3 regions of the Peribacillus sp. NPDC097895 genome follow, and region 3 is predicted to be linked to each of the others. Evidence: riboswitches for the same ligand, from Rfam matches in the RefSeq annotation. Region 3 holds a riboswitch; each other region holds the start of a gene.
What was found. Region 3 has a riboswitch for thiamine pyrophosphate ahead of ACQKMH_RS02610 (ABC transporter substrate-binding protein). Riboswitches for the same ligand answer to the same signal wherever they lie in the genome.
Positions count from the first base shown of each region.

Region 1: another riboswitch for thiamine pyrophosphate. It lies ahead of tenA (thiaminase II); the one in region 3 lies ahead of ACQKMH_RS02610 (ABC transporter substrate-binding protein).
Region 2: another riboswitch for thiamine pyrophosphate. It lies ahead of thiC (phosphomethylpyrimidine synthase ThiC); the one in region 3 lies ahead of ACQKMH_RS02610 (ABC transporter substrate-binding protein).

Region 1 is NZ_JBNNSH010000001.1:2,297,448-2,303,028, forward strand. It holds gene ACQKMH_RS10980 (energy-coupling factor transporter transmembrane component T family protein) at 1-155, opposite strand, end outside; gene ACQKMH_RS10985 (ABC transporter ATP-binding protein) at 172-1,638, opposite strand; gene ACQKMH_RS10990 (ECF transporter S component) at 1,651-2,235, opposite strand; gene tenA (thiaminase II) at 2,250-2,933, opposite strand; TPP riboswitch at 3,063-3,190, opposite strand; gene ACQKMH_RS11000 (MFS transporter) at 3,456-3,848, opposite strand; gene ACQKMH_RS11005 (MFS transporter) at 3,815-4,645, opposite strand; gene ACQKMH_RS11010 (hypothetical protein) at 4,609-4,794, opposite strand; gene ACQKMH_RS11015 (hypothetical protein) at 4,821-5,036, opposite strand; gene ACQKMH_RS11020 (hypothetical protein) at 5,100-5,297, opposite strand; gene ACQKMH_RS11025 (hypothetical protein) at 5,324-5,581, opposite strand, start outside.
Region 2 is NZ_JBNNSH010000002.1:938,363-943,943, forward strand. It holds gene ACQKMH_RS15885 (DUF2243 domain-containing protein) at 1-63, shown strand, start outside; gene ACQKMH_RS15890 (cytochrome c oxidase assembly protein) at 65-493, shown strand; gene ACQKMH_RS15895 (cytochrome c oxidase assembly protein) at 435-881, shown strand; gene ACQKMH_RS15900 (carboxymuconolactone decarboxylase family protein) at 984-1,349, shown strand; gene ACQKMH_RS15905 (hypothetical protein) at 1,496-1,666, opposite strand; gene thiC (phosphomethylpyrimidine synthase ThiC) at 1,689-3,470, opposite strand; TPP riboswitch at 3,607-3,722, opposite strand; gene ACQKMH_RS15915 (HAD family hydrolase) at 3,838-4,626, opposite strand; gene ACQKMH_RS15920 (histidine phosphatase family protein) at 4,798-5,331, opposite strand.
Region 3 is NZ_JBNNSH010000001.1:559,247-564,827, reverse strand. It holds gene ACQKMH_RS02635 (NAD kinase) at 1-311, shown strand, start outside; gene ACQKMH_RS02630 (TatD family hydrolase) at 353-1,123, opposite strand; gene ACQKMH_RS02625 (ABC transporter ATP-binding protein) at 1,141-1,884, opposite strand; gene ACQKMH_RS02620 (ABC transporter permease) at 1,868-2,650, opposite strand; gene ACQKMH_RS02615 (thiamine-binding protein) at 2,647-2,931, opposite strand; gene ACQKMH_RS02610 (ABC transporter substrate-binding protein) at 2,943-3,947, opposite strand; TPP riboswitch at 4,077-4,186, opposite strand; gene ACQKMH_RS02605 (protein-glutamine gamma-glutamyltransferase) at 4,489-5,316, shown strand; gene rarD (EamA family transporter RarD) at 5,409-5,581, opposite strand, start outside.

The DNA.
Region 1 (5,581 bases), 1.7 Mb from region 3:
AAACACAAAAATAAGAGTAAAACTCCAAGCGTCACATTCATCATATAATTCAGATCATGAATGAATAACGCCACAATGCATAATACAATCAATGCGACAAGTTTAAGGCTTGGATTAACCTTATGGAGCCATGTTTCTGCACTTGAAACAATCACCTACATGACACTCCTTTTATAATGATAAAACTTTGGTCTCCACAAATCCGGATTGGGTGCTGACCTTTTCATCACTTATTACGTTCCCATCTTTTACCGTCCAGATCCTGGTTGCAAAGTTATTTGAAATATGATCATCATGAGTTACCATGATCACTGTTATTCCGCGCCTTCGGTATTCCTCAAACCATTCCAGTAATGCAAAGGTATTTTTCGAATCTTGACCAAAGGTGGGCTCGTCCAAGAGAATGATTTTTTTTTCAATTACGATTGAGGCAGCGACGCTTAAGCGACGCTTTTGACCCATTGATAATTGAAACGGATGCTTATCTCGATGCGCCTCTAGGCGGAACACTTCGAGCAATGAGTGGACTCTCTCCCCTATTTCTTGTTGCGTTCTTTTGTCAATTCGCAATGAATAAGCAATTTCTTCATATACAGAATTTGCAACGAACTGAAACTCAGGATTTTGAAAGACAAACGTCATATGATCGGTTAGATTTTTCACCCTTTTAATAGGGGTCCCCATCAATTCATACGTGCCATTCGTTTTTATGAACTGCATCAGTGCGTGCAAGAGAGTACTCTTCCCCGCACCATTTTCTCCCCTGATTACAATCCATTCACCTGAATGGACCTGTAGCTCTTCAACTTTGATTTTCTCTTCCTTTTTCCGAAAACCACTAAAACCTTGGACTTGCATAAGGGGAACACCGTCACTGGATTGGTCTTCACGAACCGGTTTATTGTCGTGTATATATTCATCCCAAACACCAGGGAACCAAATTCCGTGTTCCTTCATTTCATTTTTATATAGGGAAAGGATGGTATCTTTTGGACCATCAGCTATGATTTGACCGTCACCATTAAAAAGCACGATTCTATCGATGAATTCTAAAACATGGTCAATTTTATGTTCCACGATAATAACGGTCTTGTCTCGTCCAATTCCCTTCAACAAGTCCCAAATTTCTTTTGTTCCTTCCGGATCAAGCATAGCGGTTGGTTCATCCAAAAATATCACTTCTGGTTCAAGTGCCAATACCGAAGCAATCGCCAGACGCTGTTTCATGCCGCCTGATAATGTATCAATACTTGTATGAATAGTCTTTAGTTTCAATCCAACTTGACGGAGATGATGTTGAATCCTCTCTTTCATTTCTTGCTTAGGAACAGAAAGATTCTCAAGGACGAAAGCAATTTCCTCATCGGCAAATGGCATGCAAAACTGACTATCAGGGTCTTGAAAAACATATCCCCATGAAGAAGGGCACTTCAATTCTTCCGCTTTCATCGGGACTTCGATGGAATTTGGTATCAATCCACTTAACACTTGTAAAAGTGTGGACTTTCCACATCCTGATGGTCCCAGCAATAGAACTTTTTCACCTCTATCAAACGAGACGGATAGGTCCTTGAATAGCAAGGACTCACCTCCGGGAAATTTCATTCTTAACTTCTCTACATGAACGATTCGTTCCATGGTCATCAACCTCTACTTTTGGTCCAGTTCTGCATAATCCTTACTGGAAACCGGACGTACAAGATTAGTTACTCCTGTTGCTTCCAGGACTTTAACTAGATAGTAAGCAGTCACACCGGCAAAGAAAATGGAGCCTATGAACCTCGCAATCATGAATAACAAGAGATTCCAAAGAGAGAGCGCACCTATTTCCCCATATGCAAAATCCATGAGAACTGATCCCAGGCAGGATGCTATCGCCGCTAATACAGCGACCGACATATTGAACTTTTTATATCTGAACGCCATGAAAACCAGTTCCGCGAACAATCCTTGTACAACTCCATATAAGAGTACGGTTAGCCCCCAAGGTGAACCTAGAAAGAATTCTCCGGAAGCTGCAGCAATCTCTGCCAGTAGCGCCACACCCGGTTTTCTCAAAACTAAAAAGGCAACGGGTCCAGCTATAAACCACATTCCATAAATAAGTTGATCTACATGTAATCCTAATGGTTTAACGGAATAATAAAGTGAACCCCAAACGATATAGACTATTCCAAATGCCACGGCAATCACGATCGTGACTAATATATCCGTTAATTTCAACCCTTTTTTCATTGTTTCAATCTCCTTTATACCTCTAATGTTTCCTTATGCACCGGCCATGTCTCTAGACGATAAGCCATTTCCCAAAATGAGTATTCATATTGGCTGCTAAGAATAAAATGCTCCTTCATTCTTACCCTATCTTCATCTGTTACTTTTTCAGCAATCTCATCAAGCCTTGCAATTTGTTCTTCGACCAAAGAGCGGAACCACTCTCCTCCGTAAGCCGCTATCCATTCTTGATATATCGGTTCTTCCGGTTTACACTCTTTCAGCTTTTCGCCGATTTCATAATACAGCCAATAACATGGCAAGATAGCTGAAATAACATCCCCTAAATGACCAGAATATGCCGCACGATACATATGGGAAGTGTAAGCATAAGCAGTCGGTGCAGGTTTGAAATTTTTCCTTTCTTCTTTTGTGATGCCTAATCTCTCAGAAAAATTTTCATGAAGCTTCAACTCCGCTTCATATGTTCCTTGTGCATGGCCGGCAAGCCTGCTTGTTGTATGTAAATCTGTAGCCTTGACTGCTCCTAAAGCTTGAACTCTGGCAAAATGTGATAAATAATAGGCATCTTGCTTGACATAAAAACGAAAACACTCCAATGGCAATGTGCCATCGCCTATTCCTGCAACAAATGGATGGTTAAAACTTGCTTCCCAAATATGATCGACTTCCTGACGGATTTCCTCTGAAAACTTCATCTTCTTTACCTCCAAATTTTATTTTTCCAATGAATGATACGGGAAAAAACCTCCTCTTTTTTGACAAATAAAAAACCACTTTCTTTGACGTAAAGAAAGTGGTTGTACTTGAAATAATACAGAAACGTATTGTTCCAGACCCCACTTCCCTACGCTGGTATAAACCAGATCAGGTTCTAAGGGTCTTAAAGTCATACTTTAATCTCAGCTTCTCAGGTAAAATAACTTTTACCAATAAAGCACCCCTAGTGGTACAAATTGTATATATAATTCATTTGCCTTTATATTAACACGATAAATCCAATTGTCAAACGTATTAGAAAAGTTTTCAAGCATTGATGTAGATTAATACTATATAGGATTAATAGCCTTTCAAGCTTGTATATCCCTCTAACCCTGCGATCTATGCTGGTTGGATTGATAAAAAAAGGTTGAGAAGTTTATTTCGTTATTTACTCGTGAATTCCGTTGATTTACTCGTGAGTTTGCGTGTTTTACTCGTGAATTCCGCTACCTATTAATTTATGCATTTGTTGTTGCTTTTAGTTTTATATTTTCCTCAATCTGTGGTTTATCATAGCTGCCATACTTCTCTTTCACAACCCGTAACGCCAAGGCCGCCATTATGCTCGGAACTGTGAAGGCCATAAATGCATTTTGTGGCGAATAGTTTGCAGCCAGCAATAAACCTATTAATGTAGGGGCAACAATCGCTCCAATTCTACCAAACGCCAAGGCCCAGCCTATCCCGGTGGTCCTTATCTCCCGTGGATAATACTCGGAAATATACGTATTGGCCAAATTCATCGTACCCACTGTACAGGCACCTCCAAAAGCGATTAAAATATATAATGCTACTTCATTTGAGGTTAATCCTAATATTACAAAGCATACCGTACCAATGGCACAGAGAATACAAGCACTCTACTATGGCCCATTTTCCCAACTAAGTACCCTCCAATTATCGATCCGCCAATTTGCCCTATCCCCAATATAAGATTGAAAGATAAACTGGATGTAAGGCCGTATCCGGACTGCTGCATGATTTTCGGTAACCATGTATTGAGTCCGTATTCCATAAGTAAACAATTAAAGGCAGCTACCCAAAACGCAAATGTACTAAGAGTACGCTTATCTTCAAAGAGTTTCTTGACTGGAAAGCCTTTTGCCCTTTCTTGGACCTTGGCAAACTCATAGTCGTCCGAGTCTTTATCGTCGCCCTCTGGATCAATGCGGTTCAGAATTCCGGCAAGCTTTTCCCCTTGTTTTCGAATAACATAATAGGAAAGAGATTCAGGAAATTGCTTCATGAAGAATGGCAGTGCCAGTAAGGGAAGCGCCACAATCCAATACAATACCCTCCAACTTATTTGTTCCATCACATACATTCCAATTAAAGAAGCAAGAATGCTCCCGATTGAATAACCACAGTACATTGTGGTTACAATGAGCACCTTATACTTTTTGGGTGAGTATTCCGCCATTAAGGAGATAACGTTTGGCATTAATCCTCCCATCCCCAAGGCTGCTATAAATCGCATGAACGAGAAAAAGGCAGGGTTTGGAGCGAAACTTGAAAGTAATGTAAACACACTGAATATACATATGCTAATGGCAAGTACTTTTTTTCTCCCTATTTTATCCGCCAGGGGTGCAAAAATGAGGGCACCTACCATCATTCCGAACAATGAATAACTGGCGTCAAGCTCCATTCCTCCATCATCAAAGGTAAACCTACTCCGTACATGGCTATATCAAATCCATCGAAGGTAATTGCGAACAAACACCACATAAAGACCATTAATTGCAAACGGCCAAATTTACTATTCCCCACCACTTCCAAAGCATGAACTTCACGCAATTATTTCCCTCCTCTTTGCGAATTTTTCACGATATAACATGTAATGTCAGTTTCACCAATTCACCGTAATCTGCTATAATTTCATCATTTTTCTGTATGGAAACGGCATCTGTAATCCCGCCTACTAAAACAATCATTCCAGCCTGAATGGAAAGTCCTTCACGGCTAATCATTTTTACAAGTTCCACAATGGAATGAATGGGATGATCGAGTACAGCTTCCCCACGACCCCTCTTTTGTATTTCACCATTTTGATAAAGGGTAACTTCTGCTTGAGCCCAATCCGTGTGATATGGTGAATAAGCTTAATTGCTAAGCAGAATTTTGGCTGAAGATGAGTTATCCGCTACTACATCTGTAAGTGTAAAGGAAAAATTTTTATAACGGCTGTCAATAACCTCTAAAGCAAGAAATACACATTCTACAGCCGGCCAGACATCTTTTGCCGTTATATTTGCACCTTTCAATTCTTCTTTGAACAAAAAAGCAAATTCAGGTTCCACTCTCGGATGAATGAATTCCCCAACTTTTAATACTGGTTAGTTAGTTCCATCGCAGATGTCAACCTGCCATAGATCGCTTCCTCTACCCCTACTTGCTGTTGTTTAGCTTTGCTCGTCAAGCCCATCTTCCACCCGATGAATTTGTTATCACCGGTGATTGTCTCATTTATGCTCAGCTTCTGAATTTCATAGGCTTGATTTACTGTGAGTTCAGGATTGGATAATGTAAGTTTATCCATTTCACGGCCATTTTTTTGCGATTCGGCTACCCTTTTTGCTAGTTG
Region 2 (5,581 bases), on a different contig from region 3:
ATCGGCATCACCCTCGTCATTCGAACACGTCGCAACTTACTTAAAACGAAAGCAGACGATTGACATGCACAGTAATGATCATATTCATGATAATGGAGCTGGCTTTGAAACGATTTTATTGATTCTATTTGTGCTTATAATAGTGATCTATATAGCTGCTGCCGTTATTTCGAGACGCCGTTATAGAAAATGGCCATTATCCCGTACATTCTTTTGGATTCTAGGCATCATCTGTGCCGCTTCTGCCATTATCGGCCCCATAGCCAATCGAGCGCATTTGGACTTCACGGCACATATGGTTGGTCATTTACTTCTTGGAATGATTGCACCCATTTTACTGATGTTCGCTGCCCCCCTTACTCTTCTTCTGCGAACACTGGATGTCCAATCGGCCAGACGCCTTTCGGGGGTGCTGAGAAGTTGGCCTTTCGGGGGTGCTGAGAAGTTGGCCATTCGTAATTTTAAGCAACCCCATCATAGCCTCCATCCTTAATATTGGAGGGCTATGGATACTCTATACGACTGGATTGTATGGTTTGATGCAACAGAATATCCTTTTACATGCTTTGGTGCATGTTCACGTGTTCATTGCTGGCTATCTATTCACTGCCTCGATGATATATATGGACCCGACGTCACATCAGTTCAGCTTCATGTTTCGAGCTATCGTATTTGCCATTTCACTGGCAGGACATGATATTCTTTCTAAATATATCTATGCCCATCCACCAAGCGGAGTCATAAAGGCACAAGCGGAGAATGGCGGAATGTTAATGTACTATGCAGGCGATGCCATCGACCTTTTACTTATCTGCATACTTTGCCATCAATGGTTTAGAGCCACCCGCCCTCGGGAATCACTTGTCCAGTTGCAGGAATAGTTCAATGATTACTTCGGTAAACTCCTCGTTCCTGATTAATCATACATTATTTAGCTCATACTAATTTTTGATGAAAAAATTTAGGATGGAGCTGAATGGAAAATGGAATTTGAAGCTAAGAGTTCTACTGAAAATGCTCTTTACGATTATAAAGTTGGACTTGGTGTCTTTACGGAAAAAATGCCAGATCTCGCTGAGAAATTCAACTCGTTTACGGAAGAGTGCTTTAAAGAAGGCCAATTAACCCAGAAAGAAAAACAGCTTATCGCCCTCGGAATAAGCTTATATTCTCAAGATGAATACTGCATTATCTACCATACTAAAGGATGTCTTGACCAAGGCTGTTCAGAACAGGAAATCCTTGAAGCCATTGGAGTGACTGCAGCATTTGGCGGAGGAGCAACCATGAGTCAGGCCGTAACTCTCGTCCAGGAATGCATCCAGGAAATAAACCAAATGAAACAATAATGGAGTAAGGGATAGGACAGTTTGTCCTATCCCTCTTTATTTGCTCGAAGCCGAAATTAATTGCCATATGTGGAAAAATTACAAACAATCCCTTCATCATGATGACTGATATTCCAATATGACAAACAAAGCAGATTAAGGAATCACTACCATTGCAGACTTTCGATTAAGTGGCACTTTGTGCATTCTTGACTATAATCAGTTTTTACAAATTCATGATTACAATTTTCCCGAAAGATGTTCAGCTCTTTTTTCAGCTGATCTAATTGGCTTTCCAACTGTTTCATTTCATCTTTTATCTGGATTACCCGATTCATCGAATTCTCCCTTTCGTCCAAATCATTGATAGATTTTTCCGTCCGTTTTCCTGAATTGATTCGCTTTTTCTTTAAGTCCTTCATCGATTACAGACTCAAAACCGAGACCCTTTTCTTTTGCCAAATCACGGATATCCTGAGAGATTCTCATACTGCAGAATTTAGGTCCGCACATGGAACAGAAATGAGCTGTTTTGGCACCTTCAGCCGGTAGTGTTTCATCGTGATATTCAACCGCACGTTCAGGGTCGAGAGAAAGATTGAATTGATCTCTCCAACGAAACTCGAATCTGGCCTTCGAAAGGGCATCGTCTCTTTTTTGTGCATGCGGATGGCCTTTTGCAAGGTCAGCTGCATGTGCAGCAATTTTATAGGTAATGACCCCTACTCGAACATCCTCTTTATTCGGAAGTCCAAGATGCTCTTTCGGTGTCACATAACAGAGCATCGCCGTACCAAACCAACCAATCATGGCAGCACCGATCGCAGATGTAATATGATCATAGCCAGGAGCTATATCCGTTGTCAAAGGCCCAAGGGTATAGAACGGGGCTTCTTGACAGACCTCCAGCTGCTTATCCATGTTTTCCTTAATCAAATGCATCGGCACGTGCCCGGGTCCCTCCACCATGACTTGAACATCATGTTTCCAAGCAATCTTCGTCAGTTCCCCCAGTGTTTCCAATTCTGCAAATTGCGCCTCATCGTTTGCATCTGCAATCGATCCAGGACGAAGACCATCTCCTAATGAGAAAGAAACATCATATGCCTTCATGATTTCACAAATCTCTTCAAAATGAGTATAAAGGAAGCTTTCTTGGTGGTGGGCCAAACACCATTGAGCCATGATCGATCCCCCTCGGGAAACGATTCCCGTAACCCGCTTTGCCGTTAATGGGATATATCGCAATAACACTCCAGCATGTATGGTGAAGTAATCGACACCTTGCTCGGCCTGCTCGATTAAAGTATCCCGAAAAACTTCCCAATTTAAATCTTCCGCAACTCCATTCACTTTTTCCAATGCTTGATATATAGGAACGGTCCCAACTGGAACAGGCGAATTCCTGATAATCCATTCACGTGTTGTGTGAATATTCTTGCCGGTGGAAAGGTCCATTATGTTGTCGGCTCCCCATCGTGTAGCCCAAGTCATTTTCTCCACTTCATCTTCGATCGATGAACTAACAGCTGAATTTCCAATATTCGCATTTATTTTAACGTGAAAATTACGCCCGATGATCATAGGCTCACTTTCAGGATGGTTAATATTTGCCGGAATGATGGCCCGCCCGCTGGCTACCTCTTCTCTTACAAACTCAGGGGCAACATTTTCCCTGATTGAAATGAACTCCATTTCAGGGGTAATGATTCCTTTACGTGCATAATGGAGCTGGGTTACATTGTTTCCTTTCATTGCACGCAAAGGTTTCCTTTTCAATCCCGGAAAAATATCGGCATTGGATTGTGGCTCCACTTTTCTATAACCGTTATCTTCGGGTTTTATTTCACGTCCTTCATACTCTTCAATATCCTCACGTTCCAGGATCCAGTTGCGTCTAATCGGATCAAGACCTTTCTGAATATCAATCGGATATTCGGAATCCGTATAGGAACCGCTTGTGTCATAAACTCGTAAAGGTGGATTCTCCTCTTCACCGAATGCCCCTGTAGTCGGACTTAACTTAATTTCACGCATAGGCACTTTAATATCAGGTCTAGATCCCTCTACGTACACTTTTTTACTCCCTGCAAAACTGGACATAATTGAAACGTTCATGTCATTTACTGAATTACTCATCATGATTTCATTTCTCCTTTTTAAGTTTCATTTAAAAAGGACAAAATCCAATCCATTTCGCACGAAAAAGCCGGATCTCATAATTAAGACCCGGCTAACGTTAGTATGACTACAGAAATGACCAAATGAAATGTCATTGTTAAGTAGATTCTAACTTCCCCACGCTGGTATGAACCAGATCAGGTCCTGAGGGTTAAGAAGCTTTACGCGCTTCTCTCTCAGCCCAACTTATATTGGACACCCCTAGTCTGAATAATTTAATTGATTACAGGGTAACTATATATCACCCTTTTGATTCTGTAAATAATTGCAAAGGCCTATATATTTTAATGAATCCCTCCAAAATTTGTTACTTGGAGGGGACCCATCATTATTTTTCCAAACCTTCAAGGATGGGGAAAAGCTCCTCCAAATGCTTGATTTCATAGGTTGGAAGCACTTCATTCCGTTCCTTATCATGTCGATTTATCCAAACCGACTTTATGCCCACTCGTGATGCCCCAAGGATATCGGTCATTAAATTGTCGCCAACCATCAATACTTCATCCTTATCCAGCTCCATGATTTCCAAAGCATGCTCAAAGATGGATGCATCCGGTTTACCGCGTCCAAATGCTCCTGAAATGACGATTTGGTCGAAATAAGGAACGAGTTCTGGCGTAATTTCAAGTTTAGTATTTTGTAGTTCAGGCGAACCATTCGTCAGCAAAAGCAATTTGTAATTCCCTTTTAATTCATCTAACACACGGAATGATTCTTCATAGATAAATGGCTTTTTACGTCTCTCTGCAGGGAAACGTTCTGCCAGTTCAAGCCCAAATGCAGGGTCATTGATCCCTAATGCCTTCAAGCCTCTCGTCCACGCTTCTTTCCTATATGTCGGTACAATCCCTGCCATCTTCCGGAATTCATCATGATCATCTTGAAAATTCCCCCATAGTCCTTCAAATGGGTTGATTCCGATCATTTGAGTAAATGCATATGTATCGTAAGAAGAGTAAAGCTCACGCGCTTCTTTCCGAACCGCTTCTTCAAACTCATCGACATTTAAATCATATTTTTCCCTAGCCACTTCACATGTGGCTACAAAAGCCTCTTTCACACTTTTCTGATCCCAAAGCAATGTATCATCTAAGTCAAAAAAAACTGCCTTCACCAAAATGCACACCCTCTTCCCCTATTATTGAATTCGATAAAAATTACACTATTACAATAATAAACCACAACCATCGGAAAAAGAATAACTATTCGGAAAATGACTATATCTTTCTTAAGATCATTAAATGTTCAACGTGTACCAGACATACTTTTTTTGTCGGGATATCCTTGATTATCTTTCGAATACATACAGCCTTCCATTGCTGGCAATCTTGAATTTCGGACCGGCAAACCCCCGTCTTATCAGCTCTTTTCTCATATATACCATGAGTGCGGCATGACTCACGATCAGAACATCCCTTTCCCCCTTTGCAAAAATTTCGTCCAATGCTTTATTGATCCGTCGCTCAGCGATTTTAATTTCCGCTCTTGTCTGCTTGTTAATCAACGAGCAGGATCGAATCCAGATGGCCCAAAGGATGAACGGCAGCTTTACCTTTCCTTTAAGGGGGGGGGAAGGTATTTCCCGCAGTTCCTCCATCCGATGAACCGTGCCAGGGTAGATATGTTTTGCAGTCTTGACCGCTCTCGACATATCGCTGCAATAACATTCCTGCCATTCCTCAGCTCGTAATAAAGTCGTTCCGTAAATTATATCTGCTGCATCATAGTCCATGAACCATTGCTTCATATCATCCGCAGTCACGGATTTCCCTGTTGGGAATTCATGTGCCACCTTAAAATGACGTACCAAACCAATTTTCATATATTCTCCTTATTATCTTTTAAAATATTCGTTTCTTTTTCTTGTAAAACCCCTTAACAATATATTAACCTATGTAAAGCTATATAATAAATGCAAGTTGAAACCATTAAAAACCTTATTGAGCTCTCCTTGACATTGTGTATGGTTAAAGGTTCTCACAGATTGAGTCACTGCAAGCACTTGATTATGATAGGGAAAGATATCATGGGCAAGAGCATATGTAAAATGATCGAAAAAAGAGAAAGCATAT
Region 3 (5,581 bases):
CCTATAATAAATCGGTCAATGGAGCCGTTGTGGACCCCCTTCTCCCATGCTTTCAAGTGAGCGAGCTCGCTTCAATCAATAACAATACATATCGGACGCTAGGTTCTTCATTCATCCTAAGCGGAGATAAGACGTTGAACGTCCACCTGGAGCAAAATGGGCCAAGCTATCCAATCATCGGAATGGACAATGAAGCCTTGAGCATCAGTCATGTCGAAAAGGTCCAGGTCCGATTAAGCGGTAAAGTCATCAAAACCGTTAAACTTAAGGACAATTCCTTTTGGGAAAAGGTAAAAAGAACCTTTCTATAAAAAATATTAAAAAGGTACCAGATCTACTATCTGGTACCTTTTTATAAACTATAAAAATCTTTCGTATTTTGATAAAGGATTTCATACACGACTTCTATGGCTAAGCCTTTAATTGAAGCAATTTGACGCACACTGTCATGCATCATGCCCGGATGTGTCCATTTCCCTTTGAAAACCCCTTCAAACGGCCAGGGGCCATCCGTTTCAATCATCATTTGCTTAAGTGGGTATACAGAAACCAACTCCTGTATTTCTCTTTCATAACATACATCAGGTGTGACTGAAATGAGGTACCCGTTTTTGGCCATTCTTTCGATTGTGTGGATATCACCTTTAAACCAATGAAAATGTGCCTTTGTGATTTGATGTTTTTCCAATAGATCCCAAACAATAGGTGCATCATTATGGACGGCATGAAGAATAACCGGTTTTTCGATTTCTTTAGCTAGCACCAAGAACCTCTCCAGTATTTCTATATACTCTGACGTATCCATATTGGGATTTTCCTGCCTTAAGTAATAGGGCAGCCCAACCTCACCTACGGCAAACATATCGTGGTGATGTTCCCGCATCCAACTCAGTAAATCTTTCATTTCTTCTTTACTCGGGAGTGGCTGCTCGGGATGATAACCAAAGGCCGGCTTGATTCGTGAATCTTTTAGTGAAAGGTGATAATTGTTTATGGAAGAAGTCAAATTCATGGAAACAGTAAGCAAAGATTCCAAATGAACCTTTTCCATATCAGTAAGGATCTGCTTCTGCTTCCATTCATCATACCTATCCAAATGGATATGGCTATCGATGATTTTCATGTTTCACTTTCTCCTTCCTACGTAGTAACAGTCGGCTTTAGTGCTGCATATAGTTCTCTCTTCAAATTAAAAAATTCATCACTAAGGAGCTGTTCTTCCCTTCTTGGCCTTGGAAATGGAACAACAACCTCTTTTATGACAGTAGCGGGTTTTGCTGATAACACATATATTCTATCGGAAAGGAAAACCGCTTCATCAATGCTATGCGTAACAAAAAGCACCGATCTCCGATTTTCTTCCCAAACAGACATCAGCCATTTTTGCATTTGCAATCTTGTCAGTTCATCCAATGCAGAAAAAGGTTCATCCAGACACATCAATTCCTGTGGACTTAAGATACTTCGAATAAATGCGGCTCTTTGCTTCATGCCTCCAGATAATTCGTGCGGATATGCTTTCTCATACTCTTCCAATCCCGCTTTCACCAAAAGGGCTTTTGCCATTTCTTTGTCTCTAATCCCAGCCAGTTCACTTCCAAGCAAGACATTTTCCAATACCGTTCTCCAAGGTAAAAGGGAAGGCTGTTGGGGCATATAGCTTATATGGCCCTTTAAGCCATTTATTTTTTTACTATCCAGCGAAATGATGCCCTGATTCGGCTTCAAAATGCCCCCGATCAAGTGGAACAATGTACTTTTACCGCTGCCGGATGGTCCAAGGATCGTGACAAACTCCCCATCACCTACATGGAAATGTATATTCTCTAAAATATTCTGTTTACCACCGAAAGAATAGGAGACATCTTTAATTTCCAGTTTCATCCTTTTCACCCTCCTTTCTCTTCCATGAAACAAGGTATTTCTCCAGTAAGTTAATGATTCCAAAAAAGAGAAGGCTCATTCCCATAATGATGAAAATAGAAACAAACACCCGATCTGTCCTGAATGCAGAGGAAGCTAGCGTCATATAAACGCCGATCCCCGATTTAGCTCCAAGCCATTCAGAAATAACCGCACCCATTACACTATATGTTGCCGAAATTTTCAAGCCTGAGAAAATGGACGGAATCGAATGAGGAAGCTCCAGCTTCCAAAATAACTGGTTTCTCCCCGCCCCCATCATCTTGAAATAATGCTTAAGTTCATATGGTGTCTGGCGAAAACCGTCTAATGAAGCAACGGCAACAGGAAAAAAACACACGAGAGAAATCACTATTAGCTTTGGCAGCATTCCAAAACCAAACCAGATCACTAATAGCGGTGCCAAAACTATGATTGGAATATTTTGTGATAGTATGAGCAGGGGATAAACCGCCTCTTTTACACCAGGAAACAGGTGTAAGATTGCCGCAATTAATAAGCCGATGCAGCTTCCTATAAAAAAACCGTTTAACGCAAGCTCAGTAGTTGATATTAGGTGTCCCGAAAGATCGTGAAACGATTCAATTCCTTCAGTCAAAATGGCTGATGGAGCAGGAAGCAACCATTCTTCAACTTTTAATAAGACTGTCACTGATTCCCATACTATCAGCAACAATAATAAAAGAAAGAAGGGAGCCCCCTTCTTCCAAATTCTCCTTCCGATCATGCCCGATATTTCTCCGTTAACGTACCCATCGTAATCCCGCTCGGCTGATATAATATTTTCACTTGGGAAATGACATTCGGCGATCCTATTTCAATCATTCTTACATTCATTTTTTCTATCACGGCGAAAAGTTCGGAAAGCTCACCTTCCATTGTTGTTTCAAGCGGGTGAACCTCATACTTGACACCTGATTCATCAATGATCTTGATTGCTTCATCGACCATAGGGATGACATTTTCCCCTTTAGGGATAATTTGTATACTAATTAATGAATTGGCCATTTCTTTTCCTCCTATTTTGGTAAAAATTCATTGGTAAATGCCTTTTCAGGATCGAAATCACCTTCGAGAAGCTTATTTTCAGTCATCCAATCACTGTAATTCTTCCAAATTTCAAGCTTTTGTTCACCCCAACGCGGAGCATCATCCTGATACTTGGTTGCAAGCCACTCCTGGCTTTTCTTCACTAGTTTAGCATCAAGATCCGGTGCAGCCTTAATTAACATGTCTGCTGCATCATCGGGATTCTTAATCGCAAACTGGTACCCTTTCGAAGCTGCATGAACGAATGCTTTAACGGTTTCAGGATCTTCTTTAATCATCTTTTCATTTGTGGTCAATACAGGCGTATAGTAATCAAGCTTATCAGAGTATTCGGTTAAGTAAACCATATTCAGCTTTTCATTTCTCAACTCGGCCTCGATACCTGTCCACCCATAATAAATCCAGGCGAAATCTATATCCCTTTTAACTGAAGTGAAAAAATCTGTGTCCCCTGTGTTCACAATATCCACTTTATTTACATCCGCATTATCTTTTTTCATGAGTGAATCAAGAATGGCCTTTTCAACTGGAGAACCCCAGCCACCATACGTTTTCCCTTCAAAATCCTTGGGAGTTTTAATGTTTTTTGCCTCAGGGGAAGCGAAACCTGAGGTATTATGCTGGATGACGGCAGCTAGCGAAACTATTGGCACGCCCTGTACGCGAGCCTGCGTGATGCCCTCCTGGTAGCCTACGCCAAATTCAGATTTCCCTGAAGCCACAAGCTTATCAGCTCCAGCTTCACCAGGCATGATAATTTCTACATCCAGTCCTTGTTCTTTAAAATATCCTTTTTCCTTCGCTACATACAATCCTGTATGGTTTGTATTCGGGGTCCAATCGAGCACGACCGATACTTTTTTTAATTCTTTATTGTCTTCATTTTTAGATGCTTCCTCTTTTTCATTCGTTCCGCCTGCACCGCATCCAGCTAAAAGGAACAACGAAGCTAACAGTGGCAAAAATTTATTCAAGACTTTATCCTCCTACACATTATATAAGATCGATATGCCGGAACTATAACGGGCGCCAGGTTCTCTTCAAATAAAAAACAAAAAACGCCCGAAGATGAATTCGGACGTTAACATACAAAACAGAAAGTCAGTAATAATATGTATGTTCCCTCCGCTGGCATCATCCAGATCAGGTTCAAAGAGTCAGCATCTAAAGGACGCAATCTCAGCCAGCAATACCGGCCCCCCTACATTTCTCGCACATATGAACTTTTCTCTCTCATTATATCAATTCATGCCGAAAAGGGAATACTAATTTGCTTCTTCTCTCTAATTGGAAAGGTTTCCTAGCAGTTTAGGTTATCTAGCAAAACATCTTTTGGAATGAAAGCAAAAAAATACTGCCTCTTTTCATTCCGATCATTCTCGGCTGAAACGGCAGCTGAAACGTTCCAAATAGTCAATTTAAAGCTTGCATTCATATAATGAGCATTACATGTAGACATTTTTGTTTACCGGTTTTATAAACCGTTAATTTCATAAGCAAAAGGTGGATATGATCATGATAAAGATTAATCACAAATGGTTAGATGTCAGTCAAATCCAACCAGGAATAGCATCTGCTAAATCGCCTGAAATTGTCCAATTACTGGCGGAAGATTCTAACGTTTTTGAATACCGGAACTTTGGAGAGTTTAATTTCGAGATACAACTGAGGAATCGAGTCATTGCGGCAGCTATTGCGTTGGATAAAAGTGGTGCAGAATTTTCCACACTTGAGGAATCGGGAAGCAATAAACAATATTGGAGCCTTTCAAAGGATGGCACCTTTACCCTTCAGCCAGGGATTCTCCCTCATGCTGCACTCGTTGACATTTTCATAAATGGAAGGCTTTATGCTTTCGAATGCGGGACAGCAATGGTCGTCACTTTTTTAAAGGCCATTTTGGATTTAATTGGCCCTAGGAATTTCGACAACCTTTTTTCAGACCTTTTTTTATATGACTGGCACCCTCCACAAAATATGGCTCTCATCGTTCACAAAGGAAGGGATTATTCACCAGGTGATTGCGTTTACTTCAAAAACCCTGATCACGATGAGGCAAAGCCTGAATGGCAAGGTGAAAATGCCATATTATTAGGAACTAACCTCTTTTATGGCCACGGGATCGGAATTACCAATTCACAGGGAATCATCGATGAATTGAATAGCAATAGAAAGCCGTACGCCACCATATCAGCATTCCTGACAGATCATATCATTTTTCTGGATAGTTCCTACTATAGACAATTCCAACAAAATACTCCCCGTGCAAAGCCCGATCACAGTCCTGTCAGCCTTTCCAATTGTATTGTTTCTGAAATAGGTTCGAATATGTACCTTTCATGACCCTGGCATTTCCCCTATGCCGTAAAACCGTTTTATTAAATACCGGCATAAAAAAATGCTTGGGGAGAAAACTCCCAAGCATTTTTTCTTATTCAAGCACCAATATTCCTTTTACCTTTAAACCTGCGGGCACTTGCCTGCCCCCATTTCGTAATGGATAGCGTATAAACGGCCAAGGCTGACCATATGAACAAAAAGGCTAAAAGATGTGCTTTGGTAAAACTCTCGTGATAAACGAATACACCGATCAATAAGGATAAGGTCG